Regions from separate parts of the Streptomyces sp. NPDC051582 genome, predicted to be linked through region 3. Evidence: riboswitches for the same ligand, from Rfam matches in the RefSeq annotation. Region 3 holds a riboswitch; each other region holds the start of a gene.
The links. A riboswitch is a leader RNA that binds a small molecule or an ion and turns the genes downstream of it on or off. The one in region 3 is predicted to bind cobalamin.

Region 1 (10,251 bases), on a different contig from region 3:
CTGATGGTGCTGCACCTGGCCACGCGTTACGTGGACCGGGTCGTCGCCGAGCTGCTGCCGCACTACGGGGCGGAGTGCCCGGCGGCGGTGGTGGCGATGGCCAGCCGCCCCGACGAGCTGATCCTGCGCGGCACGCTGACCGACATCGCCGCCCAGGTGAAGGAGGCCGGCCTGGTCCGCACCGCGGTCATCCTGGTCGGCCGCACGCTCGGCGCCGAGCAGTTCCGCGACAGCCACCTGTACTCCCCCGAGCGCGACCGGCATGTCTGCTGAACCGGCCCCCCTCCCGGCCCGCCACGTCCTGATCCTGGGCGGCACCACGGAGGCCCGCCGCCTCGCGGAGGCGCTGGCCGCCGACCCCTCCTGCCGTGTGACCACCTCGCTCGCGGGCCGGGTCGCCTCGCCGGTGCTCCCGCCGGGCGATACGCGGATCGGCGGCTTCGGCGGCGTCACGGGCCTGGCCGCCTGGATCGTCGCCCACGACGTCACCCGCGTCGTGGACGCCACCCACCCGTTCGCGGAGCGGATGAGCTTCCACGCCGCCGAGGCGCAGGCGTTCACGGGGGTGCCGCTGCTGGCGCTGCGACGCCCCGGCTGGACGCCGCGGCCGGGCGACGACTGGACCTTCGCGGACTCGCTGGACGAGGCGGCCGAACGGCTGCCCGGCCTCGGCTCCCGCGCGTTCCTGACCACCGGCCGCATGGGCCTGCACACCTTCGCGCACCTCACCGAGACCTGGTTCCTGGCGCGTTCGGTGGATCCTCCCCCGGACTTCGTCCGGGGGGACCCCCAGGCCGCCCCGGTCCCGCCGCGGCTCGAAGTCCTGCTCGACCGGGGCCCGTTCACCCTGGAGGGCGAACGGGAGCTGATCGCGCGGCACCGGATCGACGTCCTGGTCACCAAGGACAGCGGCGGCTCCGCGACCGCCCCCAAACTGACCGCGGCCCGCGAGGCCGGGATCCCGGTCCTGGTGGTCCGCAGGCCCCCGGTCCCGGAGGGGGTCGAGGAGGCGGGGGACACGGCCGCGGCCCTGGAGTGGCTCGCGGCGGCCTCCGCCTGACCCGCCCGGCCGTTGTCAGTGGCTGTTCCTACCCTCTTCGGTATGAGCGCCACCACCTTGCTGGTCCACAACGGCTCCGCCGCACCCGATGCCCCCGTCATCCGCATCGGGGGCCATCCGCTGGCCCCCGCGGGCACCGCGTGGCCCATCTGCGCGGCCTGCTCGGGGCCGCTGCAGTTCATCGCGCACCTGGTCCTCGACGGCGGGCGCGGGGTCCTCGCCGTCTTCATGTGCGCGAACGACCCGGGCTCGTGCGACGAATGGAGCGCGACGGCCGGCGGCAACAGGGCGTACCTCTTCCCGCAGGCCGGGCTGGTGCCGATACCGCTGCCCGCGCTGCCCGCTTCCGAGGACGAAGAGGACGACGACCCGGAGGAGGACGAGGACGACCCGGCCGACGACGTCCGCCGGCTCGGGGCCGTGCGTACCGTCGAGCGGGTGACCGTGGCCGAGCCGCAGTACCACGCCGCCGCGAAGGCCTGGTCCGAGCGGAGCGGGCGCCCGCGCCGCCAGGTGCTCGGGCAACTCGGCGGCGCCCCCGACTGGCTCCAGTACGACGAGACGCCCGACTGCGCGGGCTGTGGGGGGCCGATGGAGTTCGTCGCGCAGCTGGAGGAGGGTCCGGATCCCCTGACCGCCCCCAACTTCGGCTCCGGCAGCGCCTATGCGCACGCCTGCGAGCCCTGCGGCCTGGCGGCCTTCCTCTGGCAGTGCTGAGCGCCCCGGCCCCGGACGTGTCGCCACGCCCGGGGCCGGGCAGCCGGCCGGCCGGTCAGGCCTGCGGGTAGCGGCGCGGGGTCCACGTCACGCGGGAGCCGTCCGGCCGCTCGGTGACCTGGGTCTGCGAGGAACCGATCAGCAGGATCGTGCGCATGTCCACCTCGGACGGCTCCAGTTCACCGAGCGCGAGGACGCGTACCGACTGCTCCGGGCCGCCCACGTCCCGCGCGACGACCACCGGGGTCCGCTCCGAACGCAGCTCCAGCAGCAGCTCCTTGGCCTGGGCCACCTGCCGGGTCCGGCTGCGCGAGCCCGGGTTGTACAGGGCGAGCACCAGGTCGGCCGCGGCGGCGGCGCGCAGCCGCTCCGCGATGACCTCCCACGGCTTGAGCCGGTCCGACAGGGAGATGGTGGCGTAGTCGTGGCCGAGCGGGGCCCCCGCCGCGGCGGCCGCCGCGTTGGCGGCGGTCACCCCCGGCAGGACCCGTACGGGCACGTCCTTGTACTCCGGCTGCCCGGCGACCTCCAGGACGGCGGTGGCCATCGCGAAGACGCCCGGGTCGCCGCCGGAGACCACGGCCACGCGCTTCCCGCGCCGGGCGAGGTCGAGCGCGAACTCGGCGCGCTCCGACTCCACCTTGTTGTCGGAGCCGTGCCGGACCTGGCCCGGCTTCGCGGGGACCCGGTCCAGGTACGTGGTGTACCCGACGAGCACCTCGGCGTCGGCCAGCGCCCGCCGCGTCTCGGGGGTGAGCCAGAGCGGCCCGGCCGGCCCGGTGCCGACGACGACGACCTCGCCGGGCCCGGACGGCACGCCGCCCGGGTTGCCGATGCGGCTGGGCACCACGGCGACGGCGAAGTACGGGACGGTGTCGGGGTCGGTGTCGGCGAGGACGCCGGTCCGCTCCCCCTCCATGGTGGCGCGCTCCACGTAGCGGGCCTCCGCGAGGCGGCCGCTGCCCTCCATCGCCCGGCGTACGGCGGGGAAGGTGCGGCCGAGCTTCATCACGACCGCGGAGTCGGTGGCGGCGAGGCGGGCGGTGAGCTCCTCCTCGGGCAGGGTGCCGGGCAGGATCGTCAGCACCTCCTCGCCCTCGACGAGCGGGGTGCCCAGGCGGGCCGCGGCGGCGCTCACCGAGGTCACGCCCGGGATCACCTCGGCTTCGTACCGGTCGGCGAGCCGCTTGTGCATGTGCATGTACGAGCCGTAGAAGAGCGGGTCGCCCTCGGCGAGCACGGCGACGGTCCGCCCGGCGTCCAGGTGCGCGGCGAGCCGGGCCGCGGAGGCCTCGTAGAACTCCACCATCGCGCCCTGGTAGCCGCCTGGGTGGTCGGTGGTCTCGGTGGTGACCGGATAGACCAGCGGCTCCTCGACGTGGTCGGCGCGCAGGTGCTTCGCGGCGATCGAGCGGGCGATCGAGCGGCCGTGGCGGGCGCTGTGGTACGCGATGACCTGCGCCTCGGCGATCACCTCGACGGCCCGCAGGGTCATCAGGGAGGGGTCGCCCGGGCCGAGCCCGACGCCGTACAGCTTCCCGGGGCGTGCCGCGTCGCCGGCTGCGCTGCTCATTCTTCCTCGCTCGCGATCGCGTTGACGGCGGCGGCGGCGATGGCGCTGCCGCCGCGCCGGCCGCGCACGATCAGGTGGTCGAGTCCGCTCGCGTGGGCGGCGAGCGCGTCCTTGGACTCGGCGGCGCCGATGAAGCCGACCGGGACGCCGATGACGGCGGCGGGGCGCGGGGCGCCCTCCTCGATCATCTCCAGCAGCCGGAACAGCGCGGTCGGCGCGTTGCCGACGGCGATCACGGAGCCCTCCAGCAGGCCGCGGTCACGCCAGACTTCGAGCGCGGCGGCGCTGCGCGTGGTCCCCGTCTTGGCGGCGAGGGCGGGCACGGCGGGGTCGGAGAGGGTGCAGATCACCTCGTTGCCGGCGGGCAGCCGCTTGCGGGTGACCCCGCTGGCGACCATCTGGACGTCGCAGAGGATCGGCGCGCCGGCGTGCAGCGCGGCCCGTGCGCGGAGCACGACCTCCGGGGTGTAGCCGAGGTCCTGGGGCAGGTCGGTCATTCCGCAGGCGTGAATCATGCGCACCGCGACCTGGGCGACGGAGGCGGGCAGCCCGGAGAGGTCCGCCTCGGCGCGGATCGTCGCAAAGGACTGGCGGTAGATGGCCGCGCCGTCCTTCTCGTACTCGAACACTGTGTACTCGCTCATTTCTTCGCTGCGTCGTGGGAGGTGGTGCGGCGTACGGCCGCGAGGGCCGCGGGAAGTTCGGAGGCCGGGAGGGCCCGGCGCGGTGCGTGTCCGGCCGCGGACAGGTCGTACCCTTCGGCGGTGGCGACCAGGTCCGCCCAGGCGGTGCCGCGGGGGTGCCCGCACCGGCGTTCGCAGCCGGACCAGTGCACGGGCAGCGGGCGGGTCCCCTGCGGGTGCGGTCGTCCCTGCGCCACGACGGCGCGCGCGTCGGCGCGTACGTCCGCACGGGACTTCGCACAACCGGGCCGCCCCGTACAGGCGGTGACGGACCGCCAGGGGTCGTCGGGGCCGGTCACGAGCCCGGCTTCGGTGAGGGCGGCGAGCGCGTCCTCGGCGGCTCCGGCGGCCAGGCCGGGGATGACGATCCCGCGCCAGGGGGTGAGGCGGACGCGGCCGGTGAGCCCGGCCAGTTCGCGCCACTGCGCGGTGGTCAGGCGGCCCAGCGGTGCGAACACGCTGAGCGCGGCGGCCCCGTCGGGCCCCTCGACCACGCCCGGTTCGGGGGCCGGTCCGCGCAGGGGGGCCGGGGCGTCCCGCACGGCGGAGGCCGGGATCCCGGCGGCGGCCAGCCGGACGGCCAACTCATCGGCAGACAGAGCCTGTTCGGCGGGCAGCTCCGACACCCGCCAGGCCCGGGTGCCCGCTTCCCGCACCGCGTCGAGGAAGTACTCGGCGGCCACGAGCGCGGACCGCGCCGCGTCGGCGGAACCCACCAGCAGCGCGTCCGCCGGGTCGGCGGTCCACAGCAGCGCCCGGTCCCCGCCCCCGCCTCGGACGGCGGTCAGGTTCACATCGCCGTCGAGCGAGGTCACGTCGCCGCGGCCGTCGTCGAGGGCGAACAGGAAGCGCCCCGACAGGCCGGCCGCCGGCGCGCTCGCGCACAGCAGCCGGTCCAGCTCCGCGACCCAGGGGGCCACGTCGGGCAGGGCGCGCCGGTCCAGGCCGGTCAGCGGCGAGGCGACGATGTTGCGGACCCGCTCGTGGGTGGGGGCGGGCAGCAGTCCGGCGCGCACGAGCACGGCCTGCAGTTCGCCGCCGCAGCTCGCGCCGAGCCCCCGCAATTGCGCGTTGCCGCGCGAGGTGAGGTCGATGTGCCCGTCACCGAGCCGGTCCGCCGCGTCGGCCAGCAGCAGGGCCGCGGCCGCGTCGAGCATCCCGCCGGGTATCCGGATCCGGGCCAGGTACCCGTCGTCCGCCGCGTGCAGCCTCAGCGCACCGGGGCAGGCGTCACCGCGGTCACGTATGACCGGTTCGTCCCGCACTGCGGCGGAAGGGGGCTGGGGCGGCATGGCGGCGAGCATACCCACGATTCCCCGAACTCGACCTGTGTCCGTCACCACCCGCCCCCTGCGCCCCATGCTCCGCCCGACCTGCCCCGATCCGCTCCCCGTGCGCGGACCACCCCCACTCCCGGCCAGGGAGAACGCCACCTAAGATGACCACCGGCGGAGCCACGTGGCCCGCTGGGAGGAAGCCCGGTGCGAATCCGGCGCGGTCCCGCCACTGTGAACCCGCGGAGCGATCCGCCGGGTGAGTCAGGAACTCCCGCTGTCCACACTGCCCGGGGCGCGGAAACCCCGAGGAAGGCATGCCGCCGCATGATCCTGCTGCTGTCGACGTCCGACACCGATCTGCTCAGCGCCCGCGCCGCGGACGGCCCCGTGCCGTACCGGTTCGCGAACCCCTCCCGCCTTCCCCTCGACGACCTCCCCGCCCTGCTCGACGGCGTCGACCTGGTCGTCGTACGCCTCCTCGGCGGCCTGCGCGCCTGGCAGGAAGGCCTCGACCTGCTGCTGGCGCCGGCGCAGACCCGCCCGGTGGTCGTCCTCACCGGCGAACAGGCCCCGGACGCCCAGCTGATGGAGGCCTCCACGGTCCCGATCGGCATCGCGGCCGAGGCGCACGGCTACCTCGCGCACGGCGGCCCCGCCAACCTGGACCAGCTGGCCCGCTTCCTCTCCGACACCGTGCTGCTGACCGGCCACGGCTTCGAGCCGCCCGCCGCCGCGCCCACCTGGGGCCCGCTGGAGCGCACGCCGGTGCGCCCGTACGGCCCGCGCATCGCGGTGCTGTACTACCGAGCCCATCAGATGAGCGGCAACACGGCCTTCGTGCACGCGCTGTGCGACGCGATCGTGGAGAGCGGCGGCACGCCCGTACCGCTGTACGTGTCCTCCCTGCGCGCGCCCGAGCCGGAGCTGATCGCCGAACTGGAGTCGGCGGACGCGATCGTGACCACGGTGCTCGCGGCCGGCGGCACCAAGCCCGCCACCGCCTCGGCCGGCGGCGACGACGAGTCCTGGGACGCGGGCGCGCTCGCCGGGCTCGGCGTGCCGATCCTCCAGGCCCTGTGCCTGACCGGCTCGCGCAGTACCTGGGAGGAGAACGACGAGGGCCTCTCCCCGCTCGACGCCGCGACGCAGGTCGCCGTCCCCGAGTTCGACGGCCGCCTGATCACCGTCCCGTTCTCCTTCAAGGAGCTCGACGAGGACGGGCTGCCGGCGTACGTGGCCGACCCCGAGCGCGCCGCCCGCGTCGCCGGGATCGCCGTCCGGCACGCCCGGCTGCGGCACATCGAGCGCCGCGACAAGAAGGTCGCGCTCGTCCTGTCCGCGTACCCCACCAAGCACTCCCGCATCGGCAACGCGGTCGGCCTCGACACCCCGGCCAGCGCCGTGGAGCTGCTGCGCACGCTCATCGCGGGCGGCTACGACTTCGGTCCCGTCGAGGACATCCCGGGCCTGGTCTCCGGCGACGGCGACGAGCTGATCCGTGCCCTGATCGAGGCCGGCGGCCACGACCAGGACTGGCTGACCGAGGAGCAGCTGGCCCGCAACCCGGTCCGGATCCCGGCCGCCGACTACAAGCGGTGGTTCGCCGAGCTCCCGGCCGAGCTGCGCGAAAGCGTGGAGCGGCACTGGGGCGAGGCCCCGGGCAACATGTTCGTGGACCGCTCCGCGAACCCTGAGGGCGACATCGTCCTCGCCGCGCTGCGCCGCGGGAACCTGCTCATCCTGATCCAGCCGCCGCGCGGCTTCGGCGAGAACCCGATCGCGATCTACCACGACCCCGATCTGCCGCCCTCGCACCACTACCTGGCCGCGTACCGCTGGATCCAGGCGGGCGCGCAGGACGGCGGCTTCGGCGCCGACGCGATGATCCACCTGGGCAAGCACGGCAACCTGGAGTGGCTGCCGGGCAAGAACGCCGGCCTGTCGGCGGCGTGCGCGCCCGACGCCGCGCTGGGCGACCTGCCGCTGATCTACCCCTTCCTGGTCAACGACCCGGGCGAGGGCACCCAGGCCAAGCGCCGGGTGCACGCCACCCTGGTCGACCACCTCGTGCCGCCGATGGCGCGCGCGGAGTCGTACGGGGACATCGCGCGCCTGGAGCAGCACCTCGACGAGTACGCGCAGATCTCCGCGATGGACCCGGCGAAGCTGCCGGCGATCCGCGCGCAGATCTGGACGCTGATCCAGGCCGCGAAGCTGGACCACGACCTGGGGCTGGACGAGCGCCCGGACGACGACGGCTTCGACGACTTCCTGCTGCACGTCGACGGCTGGCTGTGCGAGGTCAAGGACGCCCAGATCCGCGACGGACTGCACGTCCTGGGCGGTGCGCCGACCGGCGAGGCCCGGGTCAACCTGGTCCTCGCGATCCTGCGCGCCCGCCAGATCTGGGGCGGTACGACGGCCCTGCCCGGCCTGCGCGAGGCGCTCGGCCTGGACGAGTCCGCCGCCACCCGTACCACCGCCGACGAGGCGGAGGAGGCGGCCCGCGCGCTGGTGCAGGCGATGGAGGACGCGAACTGGGCGCCGGAGGCGGTGGCTTCGGTCGCGGCCGGTTACTCGGGCGACGTGGCGGCCGTACTGGACTTCGCGGCCCGGGAGGTCGTTCCGCGCCTGGCGGGCACGACGGACGAGATCACGCACGTGGTGGCGGCCCTCGACGGCCGTTTCGTCCCGGCGGGCCCCTCGGGTTCCCCCCTGCGCGGCCTGGTGAACGTCCTTCCCACGGGCCGGAACTTCTACTCGGTCGACCCGAAGGCCGTTCCCTCCCGCCTCGCGTGGGAGACGGGCCAGGCCCTGGCCGACTCCCTGCTCACCCGCTACCGCACGGACAACGGCGAATGGCCGGCCTCCGTCGGCCTGTCCCTGTGGGGCACCAGCGCGATGCGCACCTCCGGCGACGACGTCGCCGAGGCGCTCGCCCTGCTCGGCGTCCGCCCGGTCTGGGACGAGGCCTCGCGCCGCGTCACGGGCCTGGAGCCGATCCCGCTCGATGAGCTGGGCCGTCCCCGCATCGACGTGACCCTGCGCATCTCGGGCTTCTTCCGGGACGCGTTCCCGCACGTCATCGGCCTGCTGGACGACGCGGTACGGCTGGCGGCGGGGCTGGACGAACCCGCCACGGACAACTTCATCCGGGCCCACGCCCAGGCGGACCTGGCCGTCCACGGTGACGAACGCCGCGCGACGACCCGCATCTTCGGCTCGCGCCCGGGCACGTACGGCGCCGGCATCCTCCAGCTGATCGACTCCCGCGACTGGCGTACCGACGCCGACCTCGCGGAGGTCTACACGGTCTGGGGCGGCTACGCGTACGGCCGCGGACTGGAGGGCCGGGCGGCGCGCGAGGAGATGGAGAGCGCGTACAAGCGGATCACGGTGGCCGCGAAGAACACGGACACCCGCGAGCACGACATCGCCGACTCGGACGACTACTTCCAGTACCACGGCGGCATGGTGGCCACGGTCCGCGCGCTGCGGGGCACGGCCCCGGAGGCGTACATCGGCGACTCCACGCGCCCGGAGACGGTCAAGACCCGCACGCTCGTGGAGGAGACCTCCCGCGTCTTCCGCGCCCGCGTGGTGAACCCCAAGTGGATCGAGGCGATGCGCCGCCACGGCTACAAGGGTGCCTTCGAGCTGGCGGCGACGGTCGACTACCTCTTCGGCTACGACGCCACGACGGGCGTGGTGGCCGACTGGATGTACGACAAGCTGACGGAGACGTACGTCCTGGACCCGACCAACCGCGCCTTCCTGGAGGAGGCCAACCCCTGGGCCCTGCACGGCATCGCGGAACGCCTCCTGGAGGCCGAGTCCCGCGGCATGTGGGAGAAGCCGGACCCCCAGATCCTGGAATCCCTGCGCCAGGTCTACCTGGACACGGAAGGCAACCTGGAAGCCGACTCGGAGTAGACCGCTCCGAGCGCCCCGCTCTCTGGAAGCCGTCCTCCTCGCCCCCGCCGTGGGCGAGGGGGACGGCTTTCGCCGTGTGCGTATCCCCCACGCGCCACGCGCGTCCCGGAACGGCTCACGTGTCACCTGAAGCGGTGAACTCTTCCTTGTCCCGGCAGCGGATCGGGCAAGGCCCTGCTGATCTCGTGCGGGGGCCGCAGGCAAGGGAGCCCCCGCGCCCTCGGACGAAAGGTCCAGCCCGCCGTGACACAGCCGTTTCGACTGCCGGATTTCTATGTGCCGTATCCGGCGCGCCTGAACCCCCGTCTGGAGGCCGCGCGAGCGCACACCAAGCGCTGGGCCCGCGGCTTCGGGATGCTGGAGGGGTCGGGCGTGTGGGACGAGCGGGACCTCGACTCGCACGACTACGCGCTGCTGTGCTCGTACACCCACCCCGACTGCGGCGGCGACGCGCTGGACCTGGTCACCGACTGGTACGTGTGGGTCTTCTTCTTCGACGACCACTTCCTGGAGGTCTACAAGCGCACCCAGGACCGCGCGGGCGCCAAGAAGTACCTCGACGGGCTGGCCGCCTTCATGCCGATGGACCTCGCCGACGGGTTCCCCGAGCCGGCGAACCCGGTCGAGGCGGGCCTCAAGGACCTGTGGTCGCGGACCGTGCCCGCGATGTCGATGGACTGGAGGGAACGGTTCTCCGAATCGACCAGGAACCTCCTCAACGAGTCGATGTGGGAGCTGCACAACATCAACATCGGCCGGGTGGCCAACCCTCTCGAATACATCGAGATGCGCCGCAAGGTCGGCGGCGCCCCCTGGTCCGCCGGGCTGATCGAGTACGTGTCCGCCGAGGTCCCGGCCCGGGTCGCGCACGCGCGTCCGCTCGAAGTGCTCCGTGACGCCTTCTCCGACGCGGTGCACATCCGCAACGACATCTTCTCCTACCAGCGCGAGGTGGAGCAGGAGGGCGAACTCTCCAACGCCGTCCTGGTCCTGGAGACCTTCCTGGAC
Region 2 (10,251 bases), on a different contig from region 3:
GGCCCGGCGGCCTCGGCCAGTCCGGCACCGAGCCCGAACACACCGAGGTACTGCCCGGTGGCCCGCTTGGGCGCGAGGGCGAAGGAGATCTCGAACCCCGCCGCCGCATGCCAGAGTTCACCGATCGTGTGCACGGCGACCCCGGCCAGCAGGAGGGCCGCCGCGGCCCAGCCGGGGATGTCCTGGGTCAGCGAGATCAGTACACAGGCCAAGAGGAAGGCGAACCCGGAACGGCGGTACGCGAGGGCACCGGCCGTGGGTGTGTCGATGCTGCGGCCGGCCCTCATCTGGCACGTGACCACGACCACGGTGTTCAGCAGCATGGTCCCCGAGATCAGCCAGTGCGGGGCCTCGGTGGCCGCGATGAGCCAGAGGGGGACGGCAACGGTCAGCACCTTGAACTGGATGGCCATGATGCCGTCCAGAACGGTGAGTGCGAGGTAGGGCCGGTCCCGCAGGGCGATCCAGCGCGGGCCGCCCGCAGCCGGCTCGGGCTCGACCGGTCGCAGGCGGAGCACGATCAGGGCGGAGGCCGCGAAGGCGGCCGCGTTCCCGACGACCATGAGCCGGTAGGCACTGTGACTGCCGACCTGTACGACCCACCCCGCCAGCACGGCGCCGAGGGAGATGCCGATGTTGGTCACCGCCCGCAGGTAGGCGCGGAACTCCTGCGGCCTGTCCCCGCCGTAGTGGCGGATGATCGGGCTGCGCGCCGCCAGCCCCGCCCCCTTCGCCCCGGTGGCCGCGCACACCGCGACGACGAACGGCCAGAAGCTGTCGGCCAGCACGAATCCGGCCGTCGCCAGGGCCTGCACGACGAGGGTGGCGGCGTACACCCCGCGCGCCCCGCGCCGGTCCGCCAAGTGGCCCACCGCGATCCCCACCGCGAGCGAGAGGACACCGGCGATCCCGAGTCCGAGACCCACCTGGGGCGCGGGCAGGTGGACGGCCTGGGTGAAGTAGAGCACTCCCGCGGTCAGATAGAGACCGCTGCCGACGGTGTAGACGAAGTTCGAGGCGGCGATGGTGCGCTGCGGTTGAGGGGTGACCTCGGTACCCCGACCGGTCCGGCCGGGGGCCGCCCGGCCCTTGGCCGGCGGGTATGTCGGAGGTCCGCCGGAGCCGTCGGTGACATGTAGGCGATGTGTCGGCGGCCGCTGGAACCGTGGGTGCCGAGTCCCCCCCAGGGGAACGGCCCGCACCACCCTCCACGACAAGGGAGCACCGTCACCATGTCCTCCACCCCGCCCTGGAACGTCCGCCGACTGCCGCGCGCCGAAGGCCGGGTCTTCCTGGTCACCGGCGGCAACGCCGGCATCGGGTACTTCGTCGCGGAGCAGTTGTCGGCCACCGGAGCCGACGTCGTGCTCGGCAGCCGGAGCCCCGCCAAGGCCGAGGTCGCCACGGCCTCGATCCGTGCACGTGTCCCCGGCGCCCGGGTGCGGGCCGTACGGCTGGACCTCGCCGACCTCTCGTCGCTCGGAACGTCGGCGCAGTCACTGGAGGTGGAACGCCTTGACGCGGTGGTCCACAACGCCGGCGTCGCGCTTGACGACCCGCCGCGCAGGGAGACCGCGGACGGCCACGAGCTGATGTTCGGCACGAACCACCTCGGGCACTTCGCCTTGACCCGGTGGCTGATGCCACTGCTGGCGGCCGCCCCGGCGGCCCGTGTCGTGACCATGGGCAGCTTCGCGGCGAAGTCGGAGCGGCTCGACCTGGACGACCTTCAGTCCCGGAAGGACTACCAGCCCAAACGCGCCTACGGGCGCTCCAAGTTGGCGCAGATGTACTTCGGCGTCGAACTCGACCGCCGCCTGCGTGCTGCCGGCAGCACGGTCGCCGGCGTGGTGGCCCATCCCGGCGGCGCGCTGGACTCCCTCACCCCGTCGCGGCCCCCGGTCCATGTGCGAAGCGCCGGGGCACGGCTCGGCGCGGCACCCGCGGCCCTCCTCGTCCAGGGCAAGGACGCGGGCGCATGGCCCGCGGTCCGGGCGGTGCTCGACCCGGGTGTGAGCGGGGGCCAGCTGTGGGGACCGCGCGTCTTCGGCCTGCGCGGCGAGCCCCGACGCGAACCGGTGTGGAACCACTTGGCCGACCCCTCCGTCGCGGCACGGCTGTGGGACGCCAGCCGTGAGCTGATCGGCGCCGATGTCCTCACCTGAGCACCCGCCGCGGTGAACGAGAGAGGCCCCTCGCCCCACCGATCGTTGCGTGAACGCACGCCCCCCTCGCGCAACCGCCGCTCCTGCGCACGTACTTGTCGGGCGGTGCGGGCCGGAGGAAAGTGATGGCGGCGCGCACGGGGGGGGACGGCACCACCCGCTCCCGCGCGTCACGGACGGCGCCACGGATCCGAGGAACAGGAGCGCAGGGGTATGCCCATCCATCAGAAGATCGACCACCCCACCAACTGGATCATCGACGTCGACATCAAGGACGTGAGCGCGCTCGCCCTGCACGGCGCACCCGTCGGCGAGCGGCTCGTGGTCTTCGTGTCGGAGACCCACCACAACACGAGGTACGACAGTTCCCGGCGCGACGAGATCATCCGGCAGCTGTCCTCACACCCCAAGGTCACCCTCGTCGTCGAACGGGACCTCAGCCCCATTCCGCCGGCACCCAACATGGTGGTGGAGACCACCCCGGGCCTCTCCTCCGCCGACTCCAAACGCGACGACACCGTGATCGCGCAGCTCGTCGACCACTTGAACCGGCTGCCTCCCGGGCAGAAGGGCCGGTCGATCGTGTTCCTGTTCGGAGACGACCACTTCGACAAGCTCCGCACCCGTCTCGACTCCGCCCTGCCGGAGCTGGTGACGCTCCGCCACTTCCCCTCCATCCGGGACCAGATGGACGCGCTGAGTCTGGCGGCGCCGGCGCCAGGCCCCGGTGACCGGCCGATCGGCTGGGTCCGTACGAGTCAGTTCGCGGCGAGCGAGGGGCAGGAGGCCCTCAACAGCGATCTCCTCCGCCGCGGCCTCGTCCCGGTTCCCTATCAGGTCCACGTCCACTCACCGGAAGTCTTCGCGTGGGGCAAGCAGGGGTTCCTGCTCCACAGCTCGAACCAGTCGATCATCGACATCGGCACCCAGCTCGCCGATGAAGGCACCCTGCCCCTCATGATTCGCGACCCGCAAGAGGTCAGGGGCCGCGCGGGCCGCGTCGGCTGAGCCGCCCCGGTCACGGCGTCTCACTTCTTCGTCCGAATGGTGGACGCGGCTCGCCGCTGGGCGATTTCGCGTCCTAGGGTGACCGGTGCAGCTGGTTCGCCCCGTCCTCCAGACGGGATGCGTCGTAAGAGGGAACCCGGTGGGAATCCGGGACTGCCCCGCAGCGGTGAGCGGGAACGACCGCCGTCATACGCACTGGGACCGGACATCGGTCCTGGGAAGCGATGGCCAGTAGGTGCCCGCCGGGAGACCGGCGGGTGTGCCCGCGAGTCCGAAGACCTGCCCGTTGCCCGTACGCGGACGATTCCCGTGCGGAAATCCCGGTGACCTCGTGGGCGGGTCGGCGAACATATCGAGCGGCACGCGTGGCGGTGTTCTCCGTCCCGGTGGCCCGCTCGATTTGTCGTTCCTTCGCGTCCGCGTCCCGTCTCCGGGGTGTTCAGGACACATCTCGCGAAGGAGAGTTCCGTGACAGCCGAGCCCGCAGCCGCCGCAGCACGAGCCACCGTGTACGGCTACCCCCGCCAGGGTCGAAACCGCGAACTGAAGAAGGCGATCGAGGGCTACTGGAAGGGGCTCGTCACCGCCGACGCCCTCCACCGGACCGCCGCCGGACTCCGCCGTTCGAACTGGCGGCAGCTGGCCGACGACGGCATCACCGAGGTTCCGACCGGTGACTTCTCGTACTACGACCACGTCCTGGACACCAGCGTCATGGTCGGCGCCGTACCCGAGCGGCACCGCGCGGCCTTCGGGGCCGACCGGCTGGACGGCTACTTCGCGATGGCCCGCGGCACCCAGGACGCCGCCCCGCTCGAAATGACCAAGTGGTTCGACACCAACTACCACTACCTGGTCCCCGAGCTCGGTCCGGACACCGTGTTCACCGCCGATGCCACCCGGCAGGTGGCCGAGCTGACGGAGGCCCTCGCGCTCGGGCACACCGCCCGCCCGGTCCTCGTCGGCCCCGTCACGTACCTGCTGCTGGCCAAGCCCGCGCCCGGCGTGGCCGCCGACTTCCAGCCGATCACCCTGCTCGACCGGCTCCTTCCCGTCTACGCCCAGGTCCTGGCCGAGCTGCGCGCCGCCGGCGCCGAGTGGGTCCAGCTGGACGAGCCGGCCCTGGTCCAGGACCGCACCCCCGCCGACCTGAACGCCACCGCACGCGCCTACCGCGAGCTCGGCGCACCGACCGACCGGCCCAAGCTGCTCGTCGCCTCCTATTTCGACCGGCTCGGCGACGCCCTCCCGGTGCTGGCCGCGGCACCGGTCGAAGGCCTCGCCCTCGATTTCACGGACGGCGGCGCCGCGAACCTCTCCGATCTCGCCGCCGTCGGCGGACTGCCCGGCAAGCGCCTGGTCGCCGGCGTGGTCGACGGCCGCAACGTCTGGATCAACGACCACCAGAAGTCCCTGACGACCCTCGGCACCCTGCTGGGCCTCGCCGATCAGGTGGACGTCGCCGCGTCCTGCTCCCTCCTGCACGTCCCGCTCGACGCGAACGCCGAGCGGGACATCGATCCGCAGATCCGGCGCTGGCTCGCCTTCGCCCGCCAGAAGACCACCGAAATCGCCACGCTCGCCCGCGGACTCGCCCGGGGCACCGACTCCATCGCCGCCCAACTGGCGGCGAACCGGGCCGACCTGGCCTCCCGGGCCTCCTCCCCGATCACCCACGACCCCGCCGTGCGCGCCCGTACCGCCGCGATCACCGATGCCGACGGGCGGCGTTCGCAGTCCTACCCGCAGCGCACCGCGGCCCAGCGCGCCCTCCTGCGGCTGCCGTTGCTGCCGACGACGACCATCGGCTCCTTCCCCCAGACGAACGAGCTGCGCACCGCCCGCGCCGACCTGCGGGCCGGCCGCATCGACACCGCGGGCTACGAGGAGCGGATCAAGGACGAGATCCGCGAGGTGCTCTCCTTCCAGGAGAAGACCGGCATCGACGTCCTGGTGCACGGCGAGCCCGAACGCAACGACATGGTGCAGTACTTCGCCGAGCGGCTCACGGGCTACCTCGCGACCCGGCACGGCTGGGTCCAGTCGTACGGCACCCGCTACGTCCGGCCCCCGGTCCTGGCCGGGGACGTCTCCCGTCCGGAGCCGATGACCGTCCGGTGGACCTCGTACGCCCAGTCGCTGACGTCCAGGCCGGTCAAGGGAATGCTGACCGGCCCGGTCACCATGCTCGCCTGGTCCTTCGTACGCGACGACCTGCCGCTCGGCGAGACGGCGCGACAGGTGGCGCTCGCGCTGCGCGATGAGGTCAACGACCTTGAGTCGGCAGGCACTTCGGTGATCCAGGTCGATGAGCCGGCCCTGCGTGAGACGCTGCCGCTGCGGGCTGCCGATCACGCGGAGTACCTCGCCTGGGCCACCGAGTCCTTCCGGCTCAGCACCAGCGGTGTCCGGCCGGACACCCAGGTCCACACGCACATGTGCTACGCGGAGTTCGGAGACGTCGTCCAGGCCATCGACGACCTCGACGCCGACGTCATCAGCCTGGAGGCCGCCCGCTCCCACATGCAGGTCGCGGGCGAACTGGCCGGGCACGGCTACCCGCGCGAGGCCGGACCCGGCGTCTGGGACATCCACTCCCCGCGCGTTCCCGGCACCGGGGAGGTGGCCGAGCTGCTCCGGAAGGCACTGCGGGCGATCCCCGCCGAACGGCTCTGGGTCAACCCCGACTGCGGCCTGAAGACCCGCGGGTGGCCCGAGACCCGCGCCTCGCTGGAGAACCTCGTCGCGGCCGCGCGTGAGGTGCGCGCGGACCTCACGACCGACGGTTCCTGACCCGACCGGCGAGCGGCTCCTCACTCCGGAAAGGGGGGAGGAGCCGCTCGGGGAACGGCGTCAGCGGTGGGAGAAGTCCGGCGGCCTCCCGTCCGCCCGGCATAGGCAGCGGTTTCCCGCCATTGAGGCCACCGTCAACCAAATCCCGTTCATCATGCATGTACCGCATGCCAGCATGGTGGGGGCGTGATCAATCGCGCACTTCGGAACCGGACGTGACGGAGCCTTCCTTGACCATTCATCTCGGGCGAGCCGCCCGCTTACGCGTGCTCGTGACGTTGCTCGCGGCCCTGTGCGCCACCATCGGCGCCGGCGCCGTCACCGCGACCCCGGCGGCAGCCGCCGATCAACGTCGCCCGATCTACGCCATCGCGCACCGCGTCGACACCCTGGGCGGCGTGGACGCCGCACTGGGACACGGCGCGAACGGCATCGAGATAGACGTGTGCGCCTGGTGGAACCCGAACGAATGGCGGGCCTATCACGACTGCTCCTCAGCCGGTGACAACCGGCTGGGCCCCAGCTTCGACAGCATGATCGACCGGATCGTCTCCCACGCCAACGCGGGACGCCGACTGGCGCTGGTCTGGCTGGACATCAAGGACCCGAACTACTGCGGGGAGCAGGAGAACCGCGGATGCAGCGTCGCGGGACTGCGCGACAAGGCGCAGCGGCTGACCGCCGCCGGGATCCAGGTGCTCTACGGGTTCTACGAGTACCACGGCGGCAGCACCCCGGACGTCGGCGGCCGGGGCTGGAAGAGCCTGGAAGGCCGCCTCGGCAGCCTGGAGGGGATCACGACGACCGGAACCCGCGATCAGGTCCGGGGTGCCTTCAACCGGTCCGGTTCCGGATTCCCGGCCGGCCGCCGGGTGATGGACTACGGCGACAGCGACATCACCAAGGGGTTCGGCAACTGCACGGAACCCACCTACAACACGTGCGCGGAACTGAAGAAGGGCGCCGGCGACCGTGACGCCGGACAGCTCGCGGCCACCCTGTCCTGGACGACCACGTACAACGATCCGTGGTACGTCGACAAACTGCTGGGCGACGGCCGCGTGGACGGCATCATCGCGGGCTACGGGGCCTTCACGGGAGTGCGCGAGTACGACGACGGCTGGCAGTGCGCCAACGCCATCGGCCTCGTCCGCGACTGGGTGAACCGCCACGGGGCCACCCATCGCATGGCCACCCCCGGTGACCGGTTGTTCAGGTAGGGCAGCCGCTGCGCTCCGGCCGGCCACCCCGACCGGGGCCGGACGGGGGACGCGGCCCCCGAACGGCCCTGCGCGGTGACGCCCGCGCGGCCGCGGCGGGCTCAGCGCTTCGCGCCGAGCCAGTCCTTGTAGGAAGTGGGAGCCAGGCGCGCGCCGGGGCCGCCGATCAGGACATCGCCCTCGACGGCCGCGAACAGGCCCGCCCGCTCGTCGGTGACGACCGTACGGGGGTCCTGCCGGGCCGACAGCGTGAGGCGGCCGAGTTCGTCGAGGGCGAAGACGTCGGGGCCCGCGACGTCGGCGGTGGCGCCCAGCGGTGCGCCGGTGGCGGCCTCGGCCAGGGCGGCTACGACGTCGGCCGCGGCCATCGGCTGGACGGGGGTGGAGGGCAGCCGGACGGTGTGCTCGTCCGCGGTCCAGGACAGCACCGCGTCCATGAACTCGAAGAACTGGGTGGCGCGGACGATCGAGTACGGGGTGGGCCCCTGCTTGAGGAGTTCCTCCTGGAGGGTCTTCGCCCGGTAGTAGTCCAGCTGCGGCACCTGGTCGACGCCGACGATGGAAAGGATCACCTGGTGGCCGACGCCCGCCCGCTCCCCCGCCGCCAGCAGGTTGTCCGTCGTGGTGCGGAAGAACTCCAGGGACGCCTCGTCGAAGGTGGGCGAGTTCGACACGTTGACGACGGTGTCCGCGCCGGCGAGCGCCGCGTCCAGCCCCTCTCCGGTGAGCAGGTCGACACCGCTCGACAGGGATGCGGGGACCACCTCGTGTCCGGCCGCGCGGAGCGTGGAGACGAGCTGGGAACCGATGAGTCCGGTGCCGCCGATGACCGTGGTCTTCATGGCTTTGCCCTTCCTTGTGTGCGACCGAGTGCGGCCCTCCGCCGCCTCAAACTCGGACAACTCTTGTCTGAGATGTTACTCGGATAAGCTGTATCCGAGTCAAATGGAGGGCGCATGAAACTGTCCGGGGGCGTGGAATGGGCGCTGCACTGCTGCGTGGTGCTGACCGCGGCGAGTCAGCCGGTGCCCGCCGCCCGTCTGGCGCTGCTGCACGACGTCTCGCCGAGCTACCTGGCCAAGCAGATGCAGGCCCTGTCCCGGGCGGGCCTCGTGACCTCCGTCCAGGGCAAGACGGGCGGATACGCGCTGACCCGGCCGGCGTCCGAGATCACCGTCCTGGATGTGGTGCAGGCCGTCGACGGCCCGGACCCGGCGTTCATCTGCACGGAGATCCGCCAGCGCGGCCCGTTCGGAGCCCCGCCCGAGGCGTGTGCGAAGGCCTGTGGGATCGCCCGCGTCATGCGTGCCGCCGAATCCGCCTGGCGGGCATCGCTGCGCGGGGTCACCATCGCCGACCTGGTCGACTCGGTGGAACGCGACGACGGCCCCGAGGCACTGCCGGCCATCGGCGCCTGGCTGAACCCGGCGTAGGGGGCCGGCCTCCGGCTTTCCCGCGTGTCCCGAGCCCAAGCCGGGAGCGGTCAGCACGGCTCCCGCACCGGGCGGCGACCGTTTCGACGGCTAACCGGGGAGTCGTCCGTCGCCTCGCCCGGTCGGCCGGGCGGCCGGGTCGACGGCGACCCGGCGGGCCAGCAGGTGGGCGTCGAGGAAGCCGCGCTCGGAGGCCGGGTCGTGGAGCAGCCGGGCGAACGGGGTGAGCCCTGCCGCCGTCAGCAGCTCGGCCAGCCGGTCCGCCGGCCAGCTGTGGGCGGGCGCCACCTTGTGGTCGAAGCGGACCGGCTCCGGTCCGTCGGTACCGAAGAACGAGATCAGGAACAGGCCCCCGGGGGCCAGGACGCGGACCTGCTCGGCGAGTACCGCGGGCAGTTCACCGGGCGGCGTATGGATCATCGAGTAGTGGGCCAGTACCCCGCCGAGCGCCCGGTCCTCGACCGGCATGGCCTCCATCCGCCCCTCGACGAACCGAAGCTCCGGATGGGCCCGGCGGGCGTGGCCGACCATGGCCGGGGAGAGGTCGAGCCCGAAGGCGTCCAGCCCCAGGCCGTGCAGCATGGCCGTCAGGTGTCCGGGTCCGCATCCGACGTCGGCCGTCCGCAGGTTCCCCGTCTCGCGCACCAGCTCGGCGAAGGTGGCGACCATGGCCCGTGCGAAGGGCCGTGTCTCCAGCCGGTCGGCGAACATCGACGCGTAGAGCTCGACGACCCCGTCGTAGGCGACCCTGGTCTGATCCTGGTGTTCCGGCACGGAACAGAAGCTAACACCCGCGCCGCCGACCGCGGTGGTGCGGACCGGCGCACCGGGTGTCCCGGTGCGCCCTCACGGCGCACCGGGACTTCGCGCGGATCAGGCGGTGAAGGACCTCTCCAGCCTGGGGATCAGGTCGCGGAGATCCTGTTCCCAGCAGCCCGCGTTGTGGCCGCCGTTGCACTGGGTGCCCCACGCGGAACCGTCGCCGTAGTTCACGTAGGAGTACGACATGCCCAGGGCGTCCATGCTGTCCTTCACGTGCCTGGAGGCCGACTCCAGCCAGAACTCCAGGTCGGTGGCCGAGCCGCCCCCGTTGCCCACGTAGAGGGAGACGCCGACCCCGCCGGCCTTCAGTTTGTCCATGTGCTGTGACGGGTCGACCTCGTTCCACCGCCAGTCGATGTTGAACACCGGATAGGGCGAGCCGAACAGGGCGTCACTGTCCACGCCGGGCTTGTACGGGGACTCGGCGCCGCCGCAGACGCCCGAGAACGAGCCGCAGATCGCGCCCTGCGCGTCGATGAGGGAGGCGACGACGGCGAGCCGCAGGTCCATGGAGCGCGCCGACAGGTCGATGTCCCCGGACAGGGACGCGGTCTGGCCGAACAGGTCGGGCCGGGCCTGGGCGTAGTGGAGCGCCCCGAATCCGCCCATGGAGACGCCCGCGATGGCCCGCGCCTTCTTCGCGGCGACGGTCCGCAGGTTGGCGTCGATGAACGGGATCACCTGCTTGAGGTGGAAGTTCTCCCAGTTCTGGGCGCCGGCCTGGGTCTTCTGGTTGAGCCAGTTGGCGTACCAGCCCCGGGCGCCGCCGTCCGGAATGACGGTGATCATCTGGTCCGAGGCGGTGAGCGC
Region 3 (10,251 bases):
AGACAAGGGAGTCCGCCACCGTGGCCATCTCCGTCTTCGACCTCTTCTCCATCGGCATCGGCCCCTCCTCCTCCCACACGGTCGGCCCGATGCGCGCCGCCCGCATGTTCGTGAACCGGCTGAAGAAGGACGGCGTGCTCGCCCAGACCGCTGCGGTCCGGGCGGAGCTGTACGGGTCCCTCGGTGCGACCGGCCACGGCCACGGCACGCCCAAGGCGGTGCTGCTCGGCCTGGAGGGCCACTCCCCCCGCTCGGTGAACGTGGAGAGCGCCGACGACGAGGTGGAGCGCATCCGCAGGACGGGCCGCCTGCGCCTGCTCGGCACCGAGATAGGGAGCGCCCACGAGATCGTCTTCGACGAGCCGAGCCAGCTGATCCTGCACCGCCGCCGGTCCCTGCCGTACCACGCGAACGGCATGACGCTCTTCGCGTACGACGCAGCCGGCGCCCCGCTGCTGGAGAAGACGTACTACTCGGTCGGCGGCGGCTTCGTCGTGGACGAGGACGCGGTCGGCGAGGACCGGATCAAGCTCGACGACACGGTGCTGAAGTACCCCTTCCGCAGCGGCGACGAGATGCTGCGCATGGCCCGCGAGAGCGGTCTTTCGATCTCCGCGATGATGCTGGAGAACGAGAAGGCCTGGCGCACGGAGGAGGAGATCCGCGAGGGCCTGCTGGAGATCTGGCGGGTCATGCAGGCGTGCGTCGCGCGCGGCATGTCGCGCGAGGGCATCCTGCCGGGCGGCCTGAAGGTCCGCCGCCGGGCCGCGAACACCGCTCGCAAGCTCCGCTCCGAGGGCGACCCGCAGGCGCTGTCGATGGAGTGGATCACCCTCTACGCGATGGCCGTGAACGAGGAGAACGCGGCCGGCGGGCGGGTGGTCACCGCCCCGACGAACGGCGCCGCGGGCATCATCCCGGCGGTCCTGCACTACTACATGAACTTCGTGCCCGGCGCCGACGAGGAGGGCGTGGTCCGCTTCCTGCTGGCGGCCGGCGCGATCGGCCTGCTCTTCAAGGAGAACGCCTCGATCTCCGGCGCCGAGGTCGGCTGCCAGGGCGAGGTCGGCTCGGCCTGCTCGATGGCGGCGGGCGCCCTCGCCGAGGTCCTGGGCTGCACCCCGGAGCAGGTGGAGAACGCGGCCGAGATCGGCATGGAGCACAACCTGGGCCTCACCTGCGACCCGGTCGGCGGCCTCGTCCAGATCCCGTGCATCGAGCGCAACGGCATGGCGGCGGTCAAGGCCGTCACCGCGGCCAAGATGGCCATGCGCGGCGACGGCTCCCACAAGGTGTCCCTCGACAAGGTCATCAAGACCATGAAGGAGACCGGCGCCGACATGAAGGTCAAGTACAAGGAAACCGCCCGCGGCGGCCTGGCGGTCAACGTCATCGAGTGCTGATCCGCCGCACTTGACGCGGGAGGGGCCCGGCGCGGTGCGCCGGGCCCCTCCCGCGTTCCACAACTTGGTGAAGTCGCAGGCCAATTGAGGTTTGCACGGAGTTGATCACGCTTGAGGGCGAACCCTCCGCCGCGGGCTGGTCTCTCGAAGATCGCATGCGCCATGGTGATCACGTGACGTCGCGGCCACACCCCCGGCGGTCGGCCAACCGCCTTGGACCGCAGCCTTTTTGTGCACTGGAGGACTTCATCATGGCAAGCAACCGCAGCATCCGCGTCCTGGCGGCTGTCGCAGCGCTCCCCTGCGCCGCCCTGCTCTTCACGGGCACGGCCCAGGCCGACAACGGAGCCGGTGCGGGCGTCTCGTCCAACGCCGCCGTCGGCGAGATCCTCGGCAGCGGGGTCGCCGGCGCCAACCTCGGCAACTCCTCCACCACCCAGCAGGTCGCCACGGGCTCCGGGGCGTCCAACCAGAACAACGGCGCCCAGGCCAACGGCGCCGGCTTCACCGCCCTCGGGCAGTCCAACGGCTCCCTCGTCTTCCACCCCGTCCCGTAACGGTCCGGTGACGCGGCGGCCCGCCCTCCCCCCGGAGGGCGGGCCCCTTCGCGTTCCCGCCCCCCTTTCCGCGCCCTTCCCGGCCCCGAGCCCGCCCCTTTCCTGTGACAAATGAGGTCCAGCGGCCCCCGGGATGAGGACTTTCGGCCCGCGGGGGTAGCCGGGAGGTGGGTTAGCTTGCCCGAGAGGGCCGCCGGGCCCCCGGCCGGACACCACAGAGAGGCGCTGCGCATGGACGGAATCGAATACCGCGTCCTCCCGCTCCGGCTGGAGGCCTCCCCCGAGCCCCTGCCGGTGGACGGGGCCTTCACGTACCGCCGCGACCGGCCCTACGAGCTGGCGCTCGACTTCCGGGGCGCCGGGACGCACCTGGCGCGCTGGGTGTTCTCCCGGGACCTGCTGCTCGACGGGGAGACCTGTGTGACGGGCGAGGGGGACATCCAGGTGTGGCCGCGCTGGCAGGGCGCGGAACCGCGGGTCTTCCTCGCCTTCAGCAACGGCGCTCAGAGCTGCGTGGTGTCCGCACGGGCGAAGGACGTGCGGGCGCTGTGCCGGCAGCTGGTCGCCCTGGTGCCCCGGGGCGAGGAGCAGCGGCACTACGACCTCGACGCCGAGCTGAGCACCCTGCTGCCCCGGTAAGTTACCCGTTGGTGGGTTTTCTTCTGTTTTGAGCGGTTTTAGGTGCAACCATGAGCCTGCCGGGGAGTGTCTTCAGCAGTGACACCGGTCCCCGCCTCTGAAGAATCAGGGGGACGTCATGAACCACCTCCGCCGCCGGCAGCTCGTGGCCCTCGCCACGGGTGTGCTGCTCACCGCCGGGATCACCCTCGCCGCTCCGGCCTCGGCCGTGGTGCGGCCCACGCCGCTCGTCGTGAACGCCCGCTGGGGCGGGCACTGCACGTACGACCGCATCGTCATCGACCTGCGGGGATACGTTCCCGGGGCCACCGTCACCCGCGTCCCCCGGCTGGTCCACGACGGGTCCGGCGCGCCCGTCCCGCTGGCCGGGAAGTACTTCCTCCAGATCCGGCTGCATCCCGCCGCGGCCCACGACCGCGCGGGCGCCGGCACCTACCGCGGACCACGGTTGGTCGAGATCCACCTGCCGCAGCTGAAGGGCCTGGCCCTGACCGGCGATTTCGAGGGGTACGTGACCTTCGGCGCCGCGTTCGGCGCCAAGCCCTCCGTCAGCTCGTTCACGCTGCACGCGCCGGAACGCCTCGTGCTGGACGTCGCCCACCGCAACGTCTGCCGGTGACGGTCACGGTCACGGTCCTACCGGTGCTCGGGGTTCGGGAAGTCGAAGCGGCAGCCGGCGTCCCACTCCGAGCGCTGGTTGCCGTGCGCCGGAACGCCGCCCGCGCGCTTGAGCAGGGCGGCCAGGTGCATGAGGTTCCATGACATGAAGGTCGTGTTGCGGTTGGTGAAGTCGTTCTCGGGGCCGCCCGAGCCGGGGTCGAGGTACGAGGGCCCGGGCCCGGCCTCACCGATCCAGCCCGCGTCGGCCTGGGGCGGGATCGCGTAGCCGAGGTGCTGGAGGCTGTAGAGGATGTTCATGGCGCAGTGCTTGACGCCGTCCTCGTTGCCGGTGACGAGCGCGCCGCCGACGCGGCCGTAGAAGGCGTACTGACCGTGCTCGTTCAGGATCGAGGAGCAGGCGTAGAGCCGCTCGATGACCTGCTTCATGACGGAGCTGTTGTCACCGAGCCAGATCGGGCCGCACAGCACGAGGATGTCGGCGTCCATGATCTGGCTGTACAGGACGGGCCACTGGTCGGCTTCCCAGCCGTGCTCGGTCATGTCCGGCCAGACACCGGTGGCGATGTCGTGGTCGACGGCCCGGATGAGCGAGGTCCGCGCACCGGCCGCCTCCATGACGGCGCGGCTGCGGGCGATCAGCCCCTCGGTGTTGCTGGTTTCCGGCGAGCGCTTGAGGGTGCAGTTGACGTAGACGGCGGTCAGGTCTGAGTAGTCGTAGTCGTCGGCCACCCCGCCAGCCTGCGGGCCGCCTGCGGGGGCCGCCAGCGGGCCGCACCCGTTCGGGCACGGGGCGTGCGGACACGGGACGTTCGGACCGGATTGGTGCAGGTCCGTCCGTCCGACTAGGGTCAACGGGCCTTGGTGTACGGGAAACCGGTGGAAGACCGGTGCGGCCCTCGCCACTGTGAACGGGAAGTCCGGCTCCACTCTTTCGGGAAGCCACTGGGCGGCGCGGGAAGTTCCGCACCGCCCGGGAAGGCGGGGCCAGGGCATCAGCACCCGTGAGCCAGGAGACCGGCCGGGGCGCGTTGTCCATCCACGAGGTGCTGGAGAGGTCTCCCCACTCATGCATATAGCCGAGGGCTTCCTGCCCCCTTTGCACGCGGTCGCCTGGGGCGCCGCGTCCGCTCCGTTCGTCGTCCACGGTGTCCGCGCCCTCACCCGTGAGGTGAAGGCGAACCCGGAGAGCACGCTGCTGCTCGGGGCGTCGGGAGCATTCACTTTCGTCCTGTCCGCCCTGAAGATCCCGTCGGTGACGGGCAGCTGTTCGCACCCCACCGGGACCGGGCTCGGGGCGATCCTGTTCCGGCCGCCGATCATGGCGGTGCTCGGCACGATCACCCTGCTCTTCCAGGCGCTGCTGCTGGCACACGGCGGGCTGACCACCCTCGGCGCGAACGTGTTCTCGATGGCGATCGCCGGGCCGTGGGCGGGGTACGGGGTGTACCTGCTGCTGAAGCGCTTCGACGTGCCGCTGATGGTGACCGTCTTCTTCGGCGCGTTCTTCGCCGACCTGGTCACGTACTGCGTGACGTCCGTGCAGCTGGCGCTGGCCTTCCCGGACCCGGGCACCGGGTTCGCGGGCGCGCTCGTGAAGTTCGGCGGCATCTTCGCGGTGACCCAGATCCCGCTCGCGGTGAGCGAGGGGCTGCTGACCGTGCTCGTGATGCGGCTGCTGATGCAGTCGAGCAAGTCGGACCTGGTCCGGCTGGGCGTCGCGAAGCTCACCGGCCGCAGCGAGCAGAAGGCGGCCGCGTGATGGGCATGAGCCGGAATTCCAAGATCAACGGCCTGCTGCTGCTCCTGGTGGCGGCGCTGGCCGTACTGCCGATCGCGCTGGGCATGGGAGAGGGCAAGGAGGAGCCGTTCGCGGGCGCCGACGCGCAGGCGGAAACGGCGATCACCGAGCTCAAGCCGGACTACGAGCCGTGGTTCTCGCCGCTGTACGAACCCCCCTCCGGGGAGGTGGAGTCGGCCCTGTTCGCCCTCCAGGCGGCCCTGGGCGCGGGCGTGCTCGCCTACTACTTCGGCGTCCGCAAGGGCCGCCGTCAGGCCGCCGCGGCCGGTGCTGCCGCGGCCGCGCCGGACACCACCGCCTCGGAGTCGTAGACGGTGCTGCCGATCGACGTGGCGGCGCACGGCAGCCGGTGGCGGCGCCGGCATCCGCTGGAGAAGGCCCTGCTGGGGCTCGGGCTGACGGTCACCGCCGTGTGCCTGCCGCCCTGGCCCGGCGGCCCGCTGGTCGCCGCCGCCACGCTCGCCGTGCTGCTCGGCCCGGCCGGTGTGGCCGGGCGGCAGCTGTGGCGGGCCTTCCGGATACCGCTGGGCTTCTGCTTCACCGGCGCGCTGCCGCTGCTGGTCGCCGTCGGCGGCCCGGCCGGGTTCGTCTCGCTCGCGCCCGACGGCCCCCGGCACGCCGCCGAGCTGCTGCTGCGGACCTCGGCGGCCTCCCTGGGCGTGCTGCTGTTCGCCTTCACCACGCCCGTCTCGGACGTCCTGCCCCGGCTGGTCCGGGCCGGGGTCCCGGCGCCGGTGGTGGACGTGGCCCTCGTCATGTACCGCATCGGCTTCCTGCTGCTGGACTCGCTGACCCAGGTCCGGCGCGCCCAGGCGGCCAGGCTGGGCCAGTCCGGGCGGGCGGCGGTGTGGCGTTCGCTGGCCGGGCTCGCCGCGACCTCCTTCGTACGGGCCTTCGACCGCGCGGCGCGGCTCCAGGACGGCCTGGCCGGGCGCGGCTACGACGGCGCGCTGCGGGTCCTCGTACCCGAGGCGGCCCTGTCCTGGCGGTTCCTGGCGGCTTCGGGGTCCCTGCTGGCTGCCCTGATCACCCTGACCCTCACCCTGAAGGGGCTCTACCTGTGAACCCGTTGGTGGAACTGGCCGGCGCCGGCTACGCGTACGAGGACGGCCCGGCGGTCCTTTCCGGCGTGGACTTCGCCATCGCCGAGGGCCGGGCGCTGGTCCTGCTGGGCCGCAACGGCAGCGGCAAGACCACGCTGATGCGGCTGCTGAGCGGGGGCCTGCGGCCCGGACCGGGCTCGCTGCGCCTCGACGGGACGGCTGTCTCGTACGACCGGGCGGGGCTGACCCGCCTGCGCACGGCGGTGCAGCTGGTGGTCCAGGACCCGGACGACCAGCTGTTCGCGGCCTCGGTGGAGCAGGACGTGTCGTTCGGCCCGATGAACCTGGGTCTGGCTGCGGAGGAGGTGCGTGCCCGGGTGGACTCGGCGCTCGCCGCGCTGGACATCACGGCGCTGCGGGACCGCCCGACGCACCTGCTCTCGTACGGGCAGCGCAAGCGCGCCGCCATCGCGGGGGCGGTGGCGATGGCTCCGCGGGTGCTGATCCTGGACGAGCCGACGGCGGGCCTGGACCCGGACGGGCAGGAGCGCCTGCTCGACGTCCTGGCGGGCCTGCGCGCGGCCGGCACCACGGTGGTGATGGCCACGCACGACGTGGACCTGGCGGTCCGCTGGGCCGACGACGCGGCGGTCCTGACCCCCTCGGGCATCCGCACCGGCCCGGCGCAGACCCTGCTGTCGGACCCGGCTCTCCTGGCCGCGGCGGGTCTGCGCCAGGCCTGGTCCCCGGCGGTGACGTCCCTGCTGCGCGCCCACGCCCTCCTGGGCCCGCGGGCCCCGGGCCCGAAAACCCCTGAAGCCCTGGCCGCCTGGCAGTAGGGTCCGTCCCCCTGCGGATGTCCGAGGCGACGAGCGAACCCATGTCCCCGCGGTGGGACGGCGACGACCGCGCCTTCTCGCTGACCGGGCATCCCCGGCTGATCGACGTCACCACGGGGGGTGTCCTGGCGGAGCGGACCGGGGTCCTCGACCTCCCGCGTCCCTAGGATGGCCGCATGTCGCTGCCTCACGCCATCCTCACCGCCCTGATGGAGAAGCCCTCGTCGGGGCTGGAGCTGACTCGGCGGTTCGACAAGTCGATCGGGTACTTCTGGTCCGCGACGCACCAGCAGATCTACCGCGAGCTCGGCCGGCTGGAGGAGGCCGGGCTGATCCGGGAACTGCCCAGCGAGGTGCCGGTGCGCGGGCAGAAGAAGCAGTACGAGGTGCTGGCCGCCGGCAGCGCGGAGCTCGCGCGGTGGGTCGGCGAGAGCCAGGACCCGAAGGCCATCCGGGATCCGCTGCTGCTGAGGATCCGGGCGGCGGCCGTCGTCGGCCCGAACGGGCTGGCCGCGGAGCTGCGGCGCCATCTGGATCTGCACCGCCGGCAGCTGGCGGTCTACGAGGCCATCGAGGAGAAGGACTTCCCGCCGGGGCGGGACTCCGACGAGGACCGGCTGCGCCGGCTCGTCCTGCACGGCGGCGTCGGCCTGGAGACGTTCTGGCTGCGCTGGCTGGAGGAGGCCCTGGCCGAGGTCGAGGACATGGCCTGACCCGGGAACGCGGCGAAGCCCCCGACCGCCCGGCAGGGGCGGTCGGGGGCTTCGCGAAGCCTGCTTACTTGTTCAGGGCGTCCCAGAACTCGTCGAAGCTCATACGGCCGTCGCCGTTCGCGTCCTTGGCGGCGATCACGGCGTCCGCGACGGCGCCGGTGACGAACGCGTCACCCATCGCCTTCATGGCCGCGCTGTACTCGTCCGCCGTGACGAAGCCGTCACCGTCCGCGTCGAACTTGCCGAACGTCGCCCGCGCGCTCTCGATGTCAGCCACTGGGATCCACCCCTTCTCGGTGCTTGTTGACCGGCCAAGGGTAGCGGCAGTCCCGCCCTGCTCCGTCCGGGGGGCGTCCGGCCCGTACCGGGCCGCTCCCGCGGAGCGGGTCTAGCGGAAGATCCCCGTGTGGCCGAGCGAGTAGCGGCCCGGCTGGGGGTAGACGGCCAGGCCGTGCGGGCCGCCGCCCACCCGGATCTTGGCGAGCTGCTCGCCGGTCGTGGTGTCGATCGCGTACACCTCCGAGTTGTAGCGGCCCGACAGCCACAGCACCTTGCCGTCGGCGGAGACGCCGCCCATGTCGGGGCTGCCGCCGTCCGGCAGCTCCCACTTCTTCGTGAGCTTGTTCTGCTTGAAGTCGAAGACGGAGATGCTGCCCTCGCCCCGGTTGGAGACGTACATCTCGCGTGAGTCGCGGCTCACGTAGAGGCCGTGGGTGCCCTTCCCGGTGGGCAGCAGTTTGGGGACGTCGAACTTGTCCCCGCTGAGCACCCACATCCCGTCCGCCATCATGTCGGCGACGTAGAAGGTCTTCCCGTCCGGGGAGATCTTCACGTCCTGCGGCATCGCGCCCTCGAACGGCAGCTTCTGCTGGCCCACGACCTCCATCTTCTCGGTGTCGACCTTGAGGAGCTCGCCGGAGAACTCGCAGCTCACGATGAAGTAGCGGCCGTCCGCGGAGAAGTCGGCGTGGTTGACCCCGAAGCAGGTCACCGGGACCGTCTTCACCCGGTTCATCGTGTGCGGGTCGCGGAAGACCAGCTCGCGGTCCATGGAGGCCATCACGACCGCGTACTTGCCGTTCGGCGTGAAGTACAGGTTGTACGGGTCGTGCACCTCCACGGGCTCTCCCGCCTCGCCGGTGGCCGGGTTGATCGGGGTGAGCGTGTGTCCGCGGTTGTTGTTGACCCACAGGGTCTTCATGTCCCAGGACGGCACGACGTGCTGGGGCTGGATCCCGACCGGGATGGTGTCGATGACCTTGTAGGTCTTCGGGTCGATGACGGACACCGTGTTGGAGGTGGTGTTCGGCACGTAGACGCGCGAGGGGAAGTCCTTGACCAGCGGGGAGAGGTTGTTCGGCCGGTCGGCCGCGTAGACGTCGTTCGGGTCGAGGAGCGGCGGCATGCCGGCCAGGCCGGGCGGTACGGCGGGGACGGCCTTGACGGGCTGCCGGGCGGGTGCCGCGGAGCCGAGCGCCTCGGCGGGCTTCTTGTCGGCCGCTCCGCAGCCGGCCAGGGCGGCGAGGACCAGACCGGCCAGCAGCACGGTGGCCTTCCGGGGAAGGCGGGTGGTCGTCATGAGGTCAGCAGCTCCGTGGTGGTCACCGCGCGCAGCTTGCGGCGCGCGAGTTCTTCGAGGAGGGGCGGCATCGCGTCGACCGTGTCCGCGTAGCCGAAGTGCAGGCTCACCACCGATCCTTCGTGGATCGTCCCGGTGACGGTGCGGATGACGGCCGCGGCACCGGGCGAGGTGAAGTCGAGGGAGTCCACGTCGTACGAGAGGACGTGCGGGTAGCCCGCCCGCCGGGCCAGCTCCTTGACGAGGGGGGTGGCGTACTGGGTCTGGGAGGGCCGGAACCAGGTGCCGATGGAGCCGGTGAGCCGCTTGAGCCGCTGGGCGCAGCCGGTGATCTCCGCGTAGGCCTCCGCCTCGGGCATGTCGTTGATCGCGAGGTGGCGCTGGGTGTGGTTGCCGAGTTCGTGGCCGCCGTCGAGGATCCGGCGGGCCATGTCCGGGTGGGCGTCGAGCCAGCTGCCGATCGCCAGTACGGTGACCCGCGCTCCCGCCCGTTCGGCCTCGGCCAGCACGGCCCGGGCGATGGCGGGGTCCCCGTTGCCGTGGAAGGTGAGGGCGACGCGGGGGCGGTCGCGCGGACCGTGCGCGATCTCGTCGGGCTGGCCGGGGAACCGGCGCGGGGCGGCCGCGGCCCGGACCGGGGCGGGTTTCGCCGAGGCGGCTTCGGCGGGCGGGCCGGCGGGCGTACGGGCGCCCGTGCCGCAGGCGGCGGTGAGGGCGCCGACGGCGGCCGCGGCCCCGGCGCGGAGGGCGGATCGGCGGTCCGGGTAGCAGAGCACCTGCCCATTTAAGGGGCGGATGGCACAGAAGATAACGATTGACCCATTTCGGGACCTTCGTTGAGGTACGCCCGGATGAGGGAGTGCCCGGCATTCGATCAACGAATCACACGGAGCGGTGGATAGTTATTCATAGATTGCGAGGTGAGTGGCTCACCTCACCTAGGATTTAGCCCGAAACTCTGAGTATTTGCACACTTATGTCCAGGTTGGGACTTTTGGCGTTTGGTCGCCCGTCTGCCATAGTCGGAATCACGGCTTCCCCATTGACCCGAGCGAAGTC

Region 1: another riboswitch for cobalamin. It lies ahead of cobN (cobaltochelatase subunit CobN); the one in region 3 lies ahead of AB0M92_RS06765 (energy-coupling factor ABC transporter permease).
Region 2: another riboswitch for cobalamin. It lies ahead of metE (5-methyltetrahydropteroyltriglutamate--homocysteine S-methyltransferase); the one in region 3 lies ahead of AB0M92_RS06765 (energy-coupling factor ABC transporter permease).

Annotation. Positions count from the first base shown of each region.
Region 1 covers NZ_JBFAZJ010000034.1:40,989-51,239, reverse strand. The annotation lists gene cobM (precorrin-4 C(11)-methyltransferase) at 1-273, shown strand, start outside; gene AB0M92_RS32730 (cobalt-precorrin-6A reductase) at 263-1,060, shown strand; gene AB0M92_RS32725 (hypothetical protein) at 1,103-1,777, shown strand; gene AB0M92_RS32720 (precorrin-2 C(20)-methyltransferase) at 1,833-3,350, opposite strand; gene AB0M92_RS32715 (precorrin-8X methylmutase) at 3,347-3,994, opposite strand; gene cobG (precorrin-3B synthase) at 3,991-5,325, opposite strand; cobalamin riboswitch at 5,465-5,602, shown strand; gene cobN (cobaltochelatase subunit CobN) at 5,635-9,243, shown strand; gene AB0M92_RS32700 (germacradienol/geosmin synthase) at 9,487-10,251, shown strand, end outside.
Region 2 covers NZ_JBFAZJ010000006.1:185,824-196,074, forward strand. The annotation lists gene AB0M92_RS11145 (MFS transporter) at 1-1,025, opposite strand, end outside; gene AB0M92_RS11150 (SDR family NAD(P)-dependent oxidoreductase) at 1,233-2,165, shown strand; gene AB0M92_RS11155 (hypothetical protein) at 2,379-3,173, shown strand; cobalamin riboswitch at 3,249-3,475, shown strand; gene metE (5-methyltetrahydropteroyltriglutamate--homocysteine S-methyltransferase) at 3,642-5,966, shown strand; gene AB0M92_RS11165 (phospholipase) at 6,197-7,186, shown strand; gene AB0M92_RS11170 (NAD(P)H-binding protein) at 7,288-8,028, opposite strand; gene AB0M92_RS11175 (Rrf2 family transcriptional regulator) at 8,143-8,619, shown strand; gene AB0M92_RS11180 (class I SAM-dependent methyltransferase) at 8,710-9,393, opposite strand; gene AB0M92_RS11185 (alpha/beta hydrolase-fold protein) at 9,493-10,251, opposite strand, start outside.
Region 3 covers NZ_JBFAZJ010000003.1:257,627-267,877, forward strand. The annotation lists gene AB0M92_RS06740 (L-serine ammonia-lyase) at 21-1,403, shown strand; gene AB0M92_RS06745 (hypothetical protein) at 1,655-1,960, shown strand; gene AB0M92_RS06750 (SsgA family sporulation/cell division regulator) at 2,192-2,599, shown strand; gene AB0M92_RS06755 (hypothetical protein) at 2,718-3,218, shown strand; gene AB0M92_RS06760 (flavodoxin family protein) at 3,236-3,949, opposite strand; cobalamin riboswitch at 4,063-4,258, shown strand; gene AB0M92_RS06765 (energy-coupling factor ABC transporter permease) at 4,287-4,979, shown strand; gene AB0M92_RS06770 (energy-coupling factor ABC transporter substrate-binding protein) at 4,985-5,329, shown strand; gene cbiQ (cobalt ECF transporter T component CbiQ) at 5,333-6,082, shown strand; gene AB0M92_RS06780 (ATP-binding cassette domain-containing protein) at 6,079-6,900, shown strand; gene AB0M92_RS06785 (hypothetical protein) at 6,918-7,067, shown strand; gene AB0M92_RS06790 (PadR family transcriptional regulator) at 7,077-7,613, shown strand; gene AB0M92_RS06795 (EF-hand domain-containing protein) at 7,678-7,890, opposite strand; gene AB0M92_RS06800 (hypothetical protein) at 8,002-9,192, opposite strand; gene AB0M92_RS06805 (polysaccharide deacetylase family protein) at 9,189-9,968, opposite strand.